3 regions of the Ligilactobacillus ruminis ATCC 27782 genome follow, and region 3 is predicted to be linked to each of the others. Evidence: predicted binding sites of a transcription regulator. Region 3 holds the regulator's gene; each other region holds the start of a gene.

Evidence for each region. Region 3 encodes HrcA, which represses chaperone genes, less so after heat shock. Its sites were predicted from a motif close to TTAGCACTCNNNNNNNNNGAGTGCTAA; they were not measured.
Region 1: a site for HrcA is predicted at 2,751-2,777, ahead of clpP (ATP-dependent Clp endopeptidase proteolytic subunit ClpP). Genes of this name have one in related genera too.
Region 2: a site for HrcA is predicted at 2,668-2,694, ahead of groES (co-chaperone GroES). Genes of this name have one in related genera too.

Annotation. Positions count from the first base shown of each region.
Region 1 covers NC_015975.1:688,528-693,203, reverse strand. The annotation lists gene LRC_RS03425 (sugar-binding transcriptional regulator) at 1-762, opposite strand, end outside; gene rpoN (RNA polymerase factor sigma-54) at 1,106-2,455, opposite strand; tRNA gene LRC_RS03415 (tRNA-Arg) at 2,485-2,556, shown strand; gene clpP (ATP-dependent Clp endopeptidase proteolytic subunit ClpP) at 2,818-3,411, shown strand; gene LRC_RS03405 (ABC transporter ATP-binding protein) at 3,477-4,106, opposite strand; gene LRC_RS03400 (IS256 family transposase) at 4,326-4,676, shown strand, end outside.
Region 2 covers NC_015975.1:647,051-651,726, forward strand. The annotation lists gene LRC_RS03220 (ABC transporter ATP-binding protein) at 1-961, opposite strand, end outside; gene LRC_RS03225 (redox-sensing transcriptional repressor Rex) at 1,144-1,779, shown strand; gene LRC_RS03230 (CPBP family intramembrane glutamic endopeptidase) at 1,815-2,453, opposite strand; gene groES (co-chaperone GroES) at 2,718-3,002, shown strand; gene groL (chaperonin GroEL) at 3,051-4,664, shown strand.
Region 3 covers NC_015975.1:914,919-919,594, reverse strand. The annotation lists gene dnaJ (molecular chaperone DnaJ) at 1-206, opposite strand, end outside; gene dnaK (molecular chaperone DnaK) at 308-2,167, opposite strand; gene grpE (nucleotide exchange factor GrpE) at 2,203-2,793, opposite strand; gene hrcA (heat-inducible transcriptional repressor HrcA) at 2,819-3,850, opposite strand; gene pdxR (MocR-like pyridoxine biosynthesis transcription factor PdxR) at 4,064-4,676, opposite strand, start outside.

The DNA of each region.
Region 1 (4,676 bases), 230 kb from region 3:
CGAGCGCCGGTTGGCCATATGCAAAGCCTCACCGATGCTATGCAAAACTGCATTGCTATGCTCGATCAGTTCAACGACATCCTGAACAGCCGGCTCTTTCAAGAGAGTCTTGAAAGTTGTCTCGCTTACCTGCTCTGGCACATAAAGCGACCGGTGACTGCCACCAGTGCAAAGCGCCATCTGAGCACAAACGTTATTTGCTTGAATATCGACTCTTTCGCCGACACCGCCTCTGGCAGGGACAAACAACAATTCACGCCCTTCTGCGACTTCGGACGTCAGGCACGTTGCAACGCATGCCATCGTCGTCCCGCCCATCACGGCGATAATGTTCTTCCCGAGCGGAAGCAAAGTCTTCAAAGTATCCGTGACTATCTTCCCCATGGCATCGACAACCTTTCCGTTGTCATCGCAGTTGCCGGGAACGACCAGGCAATGCGCAATGCCAAGTTTCTTGCTGAGTTCTTTTTCCAATTGCTGAATTCCTAAAAGCGAATCCATAAAAGCCGACAATCCCAAAATTGTCTTATGACCCTTGTCCGTGAGAATCATTCCCGATTTTGTCGAAGAAATCAATTCGTACTTGCGCAGAAGATCCGTTTCCGTCCGCAAGACTCTTTCACTCATGCCCAAGGTCTGTGCCAATGATCTGCGTCCAACCGGCTCTTGCCACGCAACATTCTTCAATATCGTGTAACGCCTGCTCATGACCTCAATCATATCTGGAACGATTGCTTCGATCCATTCTATCTCTTGGTGCATTTTAAGTCTCTCTTTCCTGCGGGACGTATAACGTCCAATGGTGTCAATTAGTGACCCAGTAAGCTAAAGAAAAAAAGTACAACAACAATTGTATCACCCTGAATTGTTCTCATACCTCAATCACACCTTGAATTATATCAGTTACCCTTATGATTTGCAAGCCTCAAACATACTCAAATCAAATAAAAAAGCGGAAAAACACTTATCCAAACAAGCATTCCGCCACTTTTTACGAACATTTACAATTATCTCATCCGTTTAAAACGGATATCTTCGAACTTCTTGCATGATAACATTTGAAATCAGGCCCATATTTGGAACAATCGAAATATTAAAAAAAAACTCAATGTCGCTTACGAAAACTTGATGCAGGAATGCCGAGCCGCTCTCTGTATTTTGCAAGCGTCCGGCGGGACACTTTCAGCCCCTCTTCTTTCATCTTATCCACGATTTTTTGATCAGACAAAGGATTTTTCTTGTCTTCTTTTTCAACAATCAAGCGAATCTTTTGCTGAATCTCATCCGCACTTACGTTTTCGCCATTTTCTCCCGCATAGGAAACAGCGTGGGAGAAAAATGCCTTCAGTTCCATGACTTTTCCTTCATACAATAGATACTTTCCGCTGACGGCTCGGCTGATTGTCGATTCGTGAAGCTGCAGCTTTTGAGCCGCGTCACGCAGCAAAAAAGGCTTTAGAGGGCGATTGCTTTCGGTAAAAAAGTCATGCTGACGTTCAACAATCAAGCGTCCCAATCGAAGCAGCGTGTTTCCGCGCATCAAGACGTCTTCCTGAATCTTTTCAAATTCGTGCCGCTTTTCTTTCAGGTAATCCAAAACATGCTTGTCAGAACTGTTTTTCAAGCTTTCATAGTACTCTTTTTTAAAGCGAATCTCCGGATTGCTTTCCTTGGTCAATTTGACTTCAAGGCTTCCGTCAGGCTTTTTTTCGACAACCAGGTCGGGCTCGATATAGCCAACTTCGCTTTGATCATAAATCGCACCCGGTGCAGGCGACAAAGTTTGAACGTAATCAAGAATTTTTTGCACGTCCCCAATTGAAATGCAGTGCTTTTTAGCTATTTTTGACCACTTGCGATTCGTAAAATCTTCAAAATCTTCTTTAAGTATTTTCTCTGCATTTAACGGTGCCGAACTGTCATATTGAACTTGCAAAATCAGACATTCCTGCAGATTTCTGGCCCCCGTTCCAGGAGGATCAAGCTGTTGCAAAAGCGTCAGCGCATCAAGCATCAGGACTTTGTCGATGCCTTTTTCTTTTGAAAGTTTTTCCAGATCAGCTTTTAAATAGCCGTTTTGATCAAGCTGTGAAATGAAATAAACAACCATGTCTCTGATCGGCGTTTTTCTCATTGTCAGCTTGACCTGATCCATCAGGTAATCGTACAACGACTGTGCTTTTTTCTCCACTGCAAATTCTGCAATGTCATGTTCGTTTTGATGATCAAGCCCGCCCGTCACGTATGAATGCAAGGTATTGACAATCATGAACGGATTTTCAAGTGCGACGTTTGAAAGAAAATTATGCAAATCTTCGGAACCGTACTTTAAAATTCGAATCGACTGCTGCATCTGCTGTGTCATTGCCAATTTTTGAATCTGTTTTTGCTGCTGACCAAATCCTTGTTTCAAAGCCAAAAACTCACCTTCTTTCAAAATATTCTTGTAATTCACATGATATTAGACTAAAATAATATAAGTACGCACCGCTAGTGTAATGGATCGCACGCAAGATTCCGGTTCTTGTAATCTGGGTTCGACTCCCAGGTGGTGCATAACTATTATATTATTAGAACGCTTTCACAATGAATTGTCAAATCTTTTTTAATGCAAGGTGCGCCAGAAACGTTTTTCTGAGCACCTTTTTGTTCGTTTCACGCCTAAAGTGTCAGCACAGTCTGCAACCGATTGAAAACTTTTCGGCTTTTTAGGTGCATATTATTTGACCATTTTTGACCTATGAGTTAAACTAGCAATACAAACAGTTGAGTGATAGACTATTACATAGTTAGTTTAACAATCAGGAGGCTTTCAATATGAACTTAGTTCCTACAGTCATCGAGCAATCAGCCCAAGGCGAACGTGCTTACGACATTTATTCTCGTCTTTTGAAAGATCGCATCATCATGGTTTCAGGCGAAGTCACTGATGATATGGCAAATGCGGTTATCGCACAGCTTCTCTTCCTGGATGCTCAGGATTCAGAAAAAGACATCTATATGTACATCAACTCGCCAGGCGGTTCAGTTTCTGCCGGCCTTGCAATTTATGACACGATGAATTTCGTCAATGCCGACGTCCAAACGATCGTCATGGGCATGGCTGCCTCAATGGCTTCCGTCTTGTCAACGGCCGGTGCAAAGGGCAAACGCTTTGCGCTTCCGAACTCTGAAATCATGATTCACCAACCGCTTGGCGGAGCACAGGGGCAGTCGACGGAAATCCAGATTGCAGCCGAACACATCTTGAAGACGCGCAAACTGATCAACCAAATCTTGGCAGATCACTCAGGTCAAGACATTGAAACGATCAACAAAGACACTGAACGCGATAACTTTATGACGGCACAACAAGCAGTTGATTACGGCTTGATTGACGGCATTATGAAAAACAAGAAGAAACTCAAATAGTCATAGAATGTTAAAAGCCGTGTTCCTTTACTGGAGCACGGCTTTTTTGCACTATTGTCAACATCTCAAAAAGTTGTCAAAACGGCATCTTGAAGCAAAAGATTTTGATCTGCAAGTTTTTGAAAATCATTGTCATGAGAAACGACGATGATCGTCTTTTTATCTTCTTGAAGTTTTTTCAAAACGTCCATTATGGCCGCTGCATTTTGAAAATCAAGATTGCCTGTCGGCTCATCGGCAACAAGCACGTCAAAAGGCTTGAGGATCGCCCTTGCAATTCCGACCCTCTGCTTTTCTCCGCCGCTTAATCTATACACGGTCTTGTCCAAAACATCTGCAGTCAAACCCGTTTTCTTCAAAGCATCCGTCATCTCAGGTTCCCCGATTTTTTGACAAGCGAGTTTCAAATTCTTCCTGACGGTCTTGTCGTCCAAAAGAAAATAGTTTTGAAATACAAATGAAAAATGCCTTCCCCATAATTTTTGGTGCCTGATTTTTTTTAAATCTTTTCCCTCAAAAAACACCTGACCTTCATCAGGCTTTTCCATCCCTGAGATGATCTTCAAAAGCGTTGACTTACCCGCACCGCTCTTTCCGGTTATGCAGCAAAAAGATCCTCGATTGATTTCAAGATTGATTTCGTTCAACACAGGAACGTTATCATATCTTTTTGAAACGTTTTTTAACGTAATCATTAAAAATCCCTCCCCAAAGTTCTGTTTTTTAGGTTATGCCCGTATAATGGTGTAAATTGATAAAAAAAAGAGAGCCAAGTGCTCAGCTCCCAGGTATAATTAAATCACCTAACAAAATAATACTAGGAGGACAAACAAATGGCTCAATTAAATATTACCTTAAATCAAGAGGAAATTCTACAACTTCTTTCAAAGGATCACGATCAGGCATTTCGCTAACTGCTGCGTAAAAGTCTCAATAGTATTTTGATGGCGGAATCCACTGCTCAACTCAAGGCTGAGCCTTACGAACGGTCAGAAGAACGCACGGACAGCCGCAACGGCACTCGAGAACGCGAGCTCAAGACACGGATAGGCAAAATCACCTTAACCGTGCCGAGACATCGCAATGTTCCCTTTAAGACTCTTGTTTTCGAGAACTATTCCCGAAGCGAAGCTGCCTTGATCGCCAGTATGGCGGAGATGGTCGTCAGCGGAGTAGCGACGCGTAAAGTGTCGAATATCATGGAAACTTTGTGCGGAACGACATTTTCTAAGTCCTCAGTTTCAGAAGTATGCAAGGATCTGATT
Region 2 (4,676 bases), 270 kb from region 3:
TGAATTTGAAATGTGGTCCTTTTTCATCTCCTTCAGGACGCTCGAGACGTTCCATTTTTTCAAGCTGCTTTCTGCGACTTTGTGCACGTTTGGTGGTTGAGGCACGAACCAGGTTTTTGTTTACAAAATCTTCCAGTTTGGAAATTTCGGCCTGCTGCTTTTCATAATTTTTCCAATCCTGGCGAAGTCGTTCGGCCTTTTGATCGATATATGCCGAATAATTTCCTTTGTAGTAGCTGCTGTGATGATGACTGATTTCATAGACTTCGTTGACGATTCGATCAAGAAAATAGCGGTCGTGCGAAACAATGAGCAGCGCACCTTTATAGTTTTGGACGTATCCTTCAAGCCAGGTTAAAGTGTCGATATCAAGATGGTTCGTAGGTTCGTCCAAAATAAGAAGATCACGTTGTTCCAAAAGCAGTTTTGCCAAGGCAAGTCGCGTTTTTTGACCACCGGAAAGCGATGATATTTTGCGATCATAGTCCTCTTGTTCAAAGTGAAAACCATGAAGCACTGAACGAACTTCTGCTTCGTAGCCGTATCCGTTTTGTTCTTTAAAGTCATGAAGCAGCTGATCATATTGGTTCAAAAGCTGAGAATATTCGGAAGATGAATGATCTGCACCTGGATCTGCAATTTTTGCTTCCATTTCGTGCAGATTTTTTTCCATGATTTGAAGTCTTTCGAAAACGCTGAGCATTTCAGCATAAATCGTTTTATCTGATTCAAGTCCGGTGTTTTGGGCGAGATAGCCGATTGTCAAGCCTTTTTTCTTGGTTATCTGGCCCGCATCGGGCGACTCGTTTCCGATAATCATCTTAAGCAGCGTCGATTTTCCGACACCGTTTCGACCGACGAGCGCAATTCGCGAGTTGTCTGAAACATCTAAGCTGACATTTTCAAACAAAGTATCTGCCCCAAAATAGCGGGCAACTTGTTGAACTTGTAAGAGTATCATTTGGTTCACCTTTTCATTGATTGTGGAAAATATTCACAAGCATTTTATGTAAGCGTTTAGAAGAGCTTTATATCAATCACGCTTTGTATCAAAGTTTGTGAATTAAGTAACTTTTTTGTTTTAATGTTTGAATTTGTATGCTAAAATTTATAAGTAAGCATGACAGACAGGGGGACTATCCTATGACATCGCAAAATATTCCCAAGGCTACGGCCAAACGTTTGCCGATTTATTATCGCTACCTGAATATGTTGTCAGATGCCGGCAAAAAACGCGTCAGTTCAAATGAACTGGCTGATGCGGTCAAAGTTGACTCTGCGACTATCCGCCGGGACTTTTCTTATTTTGGAGCACTTGGAAAACGTGGCTATGGCTATGATGTCGAGAATCTTTTGGAATTTTTCAAAAAGACGCTCAACCAGGATAAGCTGACAAACGTTGCTTTGATCGGCGTCGGCAATCTTGGTCATGCGTTGCTCAACTTCAATTTTCATAAAAGCAACAACGTCAGAATCAATGCTGCATTTGACATCAACGAAGAAATTACCGGAACGATTCAAAGCGGCGTTCCCATTTATCCGATGGAGGATATGAAGGAACAGCTCAAGATTCAGCAGATCGAAATCGTGATTTTAACGGTTCCTGCCAATGTTGCTCAAGGAGTTACGAACGATTTGATTGAAGTAGGAGTCAAGGGAATTTTGAACTTTACGCCGCTCAGGATATCAGTGCCTGAGTCCGTGCTGGTCCAAAACGTCGATCTTACGAATGAGCTCCAAACTTTGATTTACTTCCTTGATTTGGAGAAACAATCTTAAGAACTCAGTCGGAAAGTTTTTCTTTCCGGCTTTTTTTATAGATTGATGAGTATGACCGTCAGATTCATCAGCATATGCACGATCATGCTGGTTCTGATTTTGCCGCTTTCTTCATAGACATAGCATAAAATGAGTCCGATTGCCGCATAGACGATAAAGTGTCCGTCGCTGTGACCTATTGAAAATACAGTGCTTGAGATCAGCGCGCAGATTAATTTGGGGAGCACGCTTGAAAAATTGCCGAAGAAAAATTTTCTGAAAACAAGTTCCTCGGTAATTGGAGCCGCAATGACCGGACACAGGAAATAGTACGGATATTGGTGAATAATCTCAATGAACATGTTGGTATTTTCTGATCCGGACGGCTGATGCAAAACGTTGACCTCAAAGGTAGTGAGCAGTATTTGTGAAGCGAGCGTTGCGATAAGACCAAGACCGATCAAAATTGCTTCATGCGTAGCTTGAGTGCATTTCTCAGTCGAATCGATGGGGTTTTTAAACGAAAACCTTCTATTAAGAAAAATCATCGCTAAAGCGCCAAGCAGCCAAATGAGCGTGCAAATCAGGTAAGCAGGCCCGTTGCGGAAATAATGAGGAATCATGAGTTGGCAAATCATGATGAAAAGATAGGCGCTTGTTAATGCAAGGCCGTTGGCTGAATTTTGTTTATTCAAATAAGAGCCTTCTTTCTTTTCGATTTTGAGCTTTTACCATTATAGCACATAAGAGCTTGAAGTGGCCTTTACCAAACCTTAACAACTTTTTTGATTTGTTGAAAAGCGCGGTCTGATGCGGTTTTAAAACATGTTTTTAGCACTCTTTGCATGAGAGTGATAAAAAATGCTTGCAATTAATTCCGAAAGTGGTTATAGTAAGAATTGTAATTAGTTAGCACTTAAATGTTGAGAGTGCTAAAAAAGACTTTGGAGGGATATAACGTGCTTAAACCATTAGGAGATCGTGTCATTTTAGAGGTTCAAAAAGAAGAGGAACAAACCGTTGGCGGAATCGTTCTTGCAAGCAATGCAAAAGAAAAGCCGCAAACGGGCAAAGTATTGGCCGTTGGTACAGGACGTGTCCTTGATAACGGTGAAAAAGTCGTTCCTTCTGTCAAGGAAGGAGATACGGTCGTGTTTGACAAGTATGCCGGAACAGAAGTGAGCTATGAAGGCGAAAAGTATTTGGTAGTTCACGAAAACGACATCGTTGCAGTTGTTGAATAACGACGGTTTTGTTCATAATTCAAGAATTTTTATGAGGTGAAATTAATAATGGCAAAGGAAATCAAGTTTTCAGAAGATGCTCGTTCAAAGATGCTTGCAGGTGTTGACAAGCTTGCAGATACTGTCAAATCGACAATCGGTCCCAAGGGGCGCAATGTTGTCCTGGAACAATCATACGGTGCCCCGACGATTACGAATGACGGCGTAACGATTGCCAAAGCAATTGAATTGGAAGACCATTTTGAAAACATGGGAGCAAAGCTTGTTGCGGAAGTTGCTTCGAAGACGAACGATATCGCAGGCGACGGAACGACAACGGCAACTGTTTTGACTCAGGCAATCGTAAATGAAGGCATGAAAAACGTTACTGCAGGTGCAAACCCTGTCGGCATTCGTCGCGGGATTGAACTTGCAACGAAAGCTGCCGTTGACGCATTGAGGAAAATGTCTCACAAGGTTGAATCAAAGAGTGACATTGCTCAAATCGCAGCCATCTCTTCTGCAAATGAAGAAACAGGCAAACTTATTGCCGACGCAATGGAAAAGGTCGGCAATGACGGCGTAATTACGATTGAAGAATCAAAGGGTATTGATACTTCGCTTGACGTTGTTGAAGGGATGCAGTTTGATCGCGGTTATTTGTCACAGTACATGGTAACCGACAATGACAAGATGGAAGCAGACCTTGACAATCCGTACATTTTGGTAACGGACAAGAAGATTTCAAACATTCAGGAAATTTTGCCATTGCTTCAATCAATCGTTGAACAAGGTCGTCCATTGCTGATCATCGCTGACGATGTTGACGGTGAAGCATTGCCAACGCTTGTTTTGAACAAGATTCGCGGCACGTTTAACGTTGTTGCGGTCAAAGCTCCTGGATTTGGCGATCGTCGCAAGGCAATGCTGCAGGATATTGCTATTTTGACGGGCGCAACGGTGATTACTGACGATCTTGGCTTGCAGCTCAAGGATGCAACGATCAATCAGCTTGGTACCGCAGGTCGCGTTACGGTTACAAAGGAGAACACGACGATTGTTGAAGGTTCAGGCGACAAGGCACAAATCAAGGAACGCGTTGATCAGCTTAGAAAGCAAATTGCCGAAACGACTTCCGATTTCGATCGCGAAAAGCTGCAGGAACGTTTGGCAAAACTTGCCGGTGGCGTTGCCGTCATCAAGGTCGGTGCCGCAACCGAAACTGAATTGAAGGAACGCAAGTATCGCATTGAAGATGCTTTGAATGCTACGCGCGCAGCCGTTGAAGAAGGCTTCGTTCCTGGCGGCGGCACGGCATTGGTAAACGTCATCGGTGCTGTTGCAGATTTGAAGGAAAGCGGCGACGTTCAAACGGGTATCAATATCGTTAAGCGCGCTTTGGAAGAACCTGTTCGTCAAATTGCCGAAAATGCAGGTTTGGAAGGCTCCGTAATCGTTGAAAAACTTAAGGAACAGGAACCAGGAATTGGTTATAATGCCGCAACCGATGAATGGGTTGACATGGTTAAGGAAGGCATCGTCGATCCAACCAAGGTAACTCGTTCCGCACTGCAAAATGCAGCTTCCGTATCAGCTTTGCTGTTGACGACTGAAGCAGTCGTTGCTGACAAGCCGGAACCAAAGGAAACTGCTCCGCAAATGCCACAAGGCGGCATGATGTAAAAAGTCATAAAT
Region 3 (4,676 bases):
AATTGATCGTATTGAGCTTTCTTTTTAGGATCGCCCAAAATATCAAAAGCTTCATTGACTTCCTTGAATTTTTCTTCAGCCCCTGGCTCATGATTCAGATCAGGATGGTATTTCTTTGATAATTTGCGGTATGCTTTTTTGATTTCATCAGCAGATGCGTCTTTTGAAACGCCTAAAACATCATATGGATCTCTTTGTTCTGCCATATTGATACCCCTTCAAAAATTTTCTCATGCTTATGAATCTAGCTTAACATAGGTTCAATGAATAAAAAAGAGCCGGAATGAATCCAGCTCTTTTTTGACTCTTAGTTCTTATCGTCTGGATCGACTTCTTTGAAATCGCCGTCAACGGTATTGCCGTCGTTTCCTGCAGAACCATTGTCCGCATTCTGCGTTCCGGCTGCGCCTTGAGCACCTGCTTGCTGTGCCTGTTGTGCCTGTTCATACAATTTGACGGAAATATCTTGGATAGCCTTCGTAAGGTCGTCTTTTTTAGTCTTCATTTCTTCAAGGTTGTTTGCTTCCTGTGCTTTCTTCAAAGCATCGCGAGCATCTTCAACCTTCTTGATTTCAGCAGCATCGACCTTGTCCTTGACTTCTCCCAAAGTCTTGTCCGTTTGGAAGAGAAGCTGATCGACTTCGTTTCTGAGATCGACTTCTTCCTTGCGTTTCTTGTCGGCTTCTTCGTTTTCCTTAGCTTCCTTGACCATGCGATCGATTTCTTCGTCTGAAAGGCCGGACGAACTCTTGATTGTAATCTTTTGTTCCTTGTTCGTGCCAAGATCCTTGGCAGAAACGTTAACGATCCCGTTCTTATCGATATCGAACGTGACTTGAATTTGAGGAACGCCACGAGGTGCGGCAGGAATGTCCGTTAATTGGAAACGACCGAGCGTCTTGTTGTCGGCAGCCATCGGACGTTCGCCTTGAAGGACGTGGATGTCTACGGCAGGCTGATTGTCGGCAGCCGTTGAGAAGACTTGAGACTTGGACGTTGGAATCGTCGTATTGCGATCGATCAGCTTGGTGAAGACGCCGCCCATCGTTTCAATCCCAAGGGAAAGAGGCGTAACGTCGAGCAAAACGACGTCCTTGACGTCACCCGTGATGACGCCGCCTTGGATGGCAGCACCCAAAGCAACCGCTTCATCAGGGTTGACTGATTCGTTAGGAACGTGACCCGTTTCAGCTTTAACGGCTTCCTTAACTGCAGGAATGCGCGTTGAACCGCCGACCAGGATGACTTCATCAATATCGGCATTCGTCAAGCCGGCATCTGCCAAAGCATTGCGAACGGGAATCTTCGTGCGTTCAACGAGGTCTTGCGTCAATTCGTTGAATTTGGCACGCGTCAGCGTTGTTTCCAAGTGAAGCGGGCCTTCTGCGCCGGCCGTGATGAACGGAAGGGAAATCTGTGCCGAAGTTACGCCGGAAAGGTCTTTCTTAGCTTTTTCAGCAGCATCCTTCAAACGTTGCATTGCCATCTTGTCAGCTGAAAGATCGATGCCGTGTTCGCTCTTGAAGCCTTCAACCAGCCAGTCGATGATCTTGTTGTCAAAATCGTCACCGCCAAGATGCGTATCGCCGTTTGTCGAAAGAACTTGGAAAACGCCGTCGCCAAGTTCAAGGATGGAAACGTCAAACGTACCGCCGCCAAGGTCGAAGACGAGAATCTTTTCGTCTTTGTCCTGCTTGTCAAGACCGTAAGCCAAAGCTGCAGCCGTTGGTTCGTTGACGATGCGTTCAACTTTGAGTCCGGCAATCTTGCCGGCATCTTTTGTTGCCTGACGCTGCGAATCGTTGAAGTATGCAGGCACCGTGATAACGGCTTGCGTAACTTCTTCGCCAAGATACTTTTCAGCATAGTCCTTGATGTATTGAAGAATCATTGCCGAAATTTCCTGAGGAGTGTAATCCTTGCCTTCAACGTTTACCTTGTAGCCTTCTTCGCCCATGTGACGCTTGATTGATGAAATCGTGTTCGGGTTCGTGATTGCTTGACGCTTGGCAACTTCACCGACTTGCGTTTCGCCGTTTTTGAATGATACGACGGAAGGAGTCGTACGATTGCCTTCCGGATTTGTGATAATCTTAGATTCTTTGCCTTCGAGGACTGCAACTGCAGAGTTAGTCGTCCCCAAATCGATACCAATGATTTTTGCCATTAGATATTCTTCCTTTTCTTAATTGATTTCCTTAATTATTGTGCAACGACGACCATTGCCGGACGCAAAACGCGATCCTTCAGCATGTAGCCGTCTTGATAGACTTCAACGATCGTTTCGGCTTTTTGACCTTCTTCGACGGGCACCGCTTTAACGGCCTGGTGAAGCGTCGGATCAAAAGTTTGTCCCAATGCTTCAATCTTTGTGACGTCGTTGTCTTTCAAAGCCTTTTCCATGTCTCGCTGAACCATCTCGATTCCTCGCTTAAGCTGTTCGGAACCGCTCTCCTTGACGTCGATCTGCAAAGCGCGATTCAAGTTGTCGACGACCGGCAAAATCTCTCGAATGAGGTCTTGTCCTTCATATTTGAGCAGCTGCTGCTGTTCTTTTTTGAAGCGTTTGGTCATGTTCTGCATCTCGGCTTCGGCACGCAGATACTTGTCTTCCAGCTCATCATATTTCTTTTGGAGATCTGAAAGCTTCTTTTCCGTTTCCTCGTCCGTTTCCTCGCTTGATTGTTTTTTTTCGGGCTCTTTTTTTGCAGTGTCTTGATCGACGTTCTTTTCAGCCGTCACTTTTTCCTTTTCAGAAACCTCAGGCTTTTTTTCTTGATCTTTTTCAGCCACGTAAACACCCCTTTTCTTTCAAAATTCAGTTCAGATGCTGGTAATAATCAAAGATGCGCTGCGTAAGCTCATCTCTGAATGCATCGAGCAGGCCGATGACTTTTGAGTACGGCATGTTCGTCGGACCAAGAATCGCAATGATTCCCTGACCGTTATTACCGTCATCATACGCTGCAGAAACAAGGCTGTAATGGGACAAAAGCGCATCCGAAAGCTCGGATCCCAATTTGACGGAAACGTCACCGTCCCTGTTTTCAAGCAGCATTCCAAGGTTCGCCGACTGATCGATCAGCGAATACAAAGCTTTGATCTGCTCCGGGTCTTCCCAGTGCGCAAAGCTCAAAAGATTCGTCTTGCCGCTTACGTATACCTGCTTTTTGACCGCTTTGTCAAGGATGCTGCCAAACGCATCCATGAATCCGTCAGGCTTATGCAAATACTTCGTAATGAGGGGCAAGCATTCATGCAACTTGGCAACCACCTGATTCAGTGACAAGCCGACAACCTTGTCATTAATGACGCGAATGACCGATTCGAGCTCGTCGCCATGAATTCCTGCCGGAAGATTGTACATCTGACTTTCAACCGTGCCGTCACTGGTAACAAGAATCACCATGACTTGCCGATCGCCAATCGGAACCATCCTGAACCCTTCCAACCGAATGTCGGCTGATTCAGGTTTTAACGAAATAGCCGTGTATTTCGTCAGATCAGACAAAATCCGTGCCGAAGTGGCGACAATCTCATCAACCTTTTGAAATTCATTCCCAAACGATTGTCGAATGTTTTGAACCGCGCCCCTGTCTATCTTGGCAGGTTTCATGATATGGTCGACGTAATAGCGATACCCTCGTTCCAAAGGAATTCTCCCGGAACTTGAATGCTCCTTTGCGATCAAGCCCAGTTTTTCAAGCGCAGCCATCTCATTTCGAATCGTTGCCGAACTTGCATGAATAGGCAATTGCTGTTCCAGACGTTTCGATCCGATTGGCTGTCCCTCATTCGTATAGTCGCGAATGATTGCCTCAAGAATCAAAAGCTGTCGTTCAGTTAACATACAATCACCTCTTTTTAGCACTTAACACATCTAAGTGCTAAGTCAATTATTAATATACACAAGGTTGGCAATCTTGTCAAGCGGATAACACCATAAAAACGTGATTTCAGCGGCTTTTTCGTCCTGTTTTTAGCACTGTTCATGCTAGAGTGCTAAGAATGACGCGGCTTTTGGCACCTTGCATTTTTTCTGCTAAAAATTATTAAAAAATTACTAAGAAATCTCGGCAATCGCTTCTGCCAATCTTTCAAAGCCTTCGATCATTTTTTCTTCGCTGACCTGCGCGATTGAAATCCGCAAATGATCGTCAGGTTTGGAGTAAACGTAATATGCGTCTCCGTTTGAAATGATCAGTCCCCGCTTGCGCGATTCTTCGACGACTTTTTTGGCTGAAAGTCCGTTTTTCAGTCTGATCCAAAAACAAAAACCTCCTGACGGAAGACACCAATCAAACGAAGCTCTGAATTTTTCATCAAGAATGCGACAGGAAGCGGCAAATTGATGCTGATAAGACTCTTGAAGCTTTGTTTTATGCTCGTTCCATAAATTGCTGCGCAGATAATAGTCAAAAATTCGCTGAATCAAACCTGAAGTTTGAATGTCGGTCATTCGCTTGACGCTTTTCAGGCTGTCGGCAAGCTTGCTCGGCATAATCAGATATCCGAGTCTCATCCCGGACACGAACATTTGCGACAAGCTTCTGATGTAGATTACGCGATCGTCGCGGTCATAGGCTTTAAGCGGAGCCGATTCGACCTCATCGTACAAAATTCCGCTGCAATAATCGTCTTCAATGACGTAAAAATCATAAAAATGCGCCAGTCCC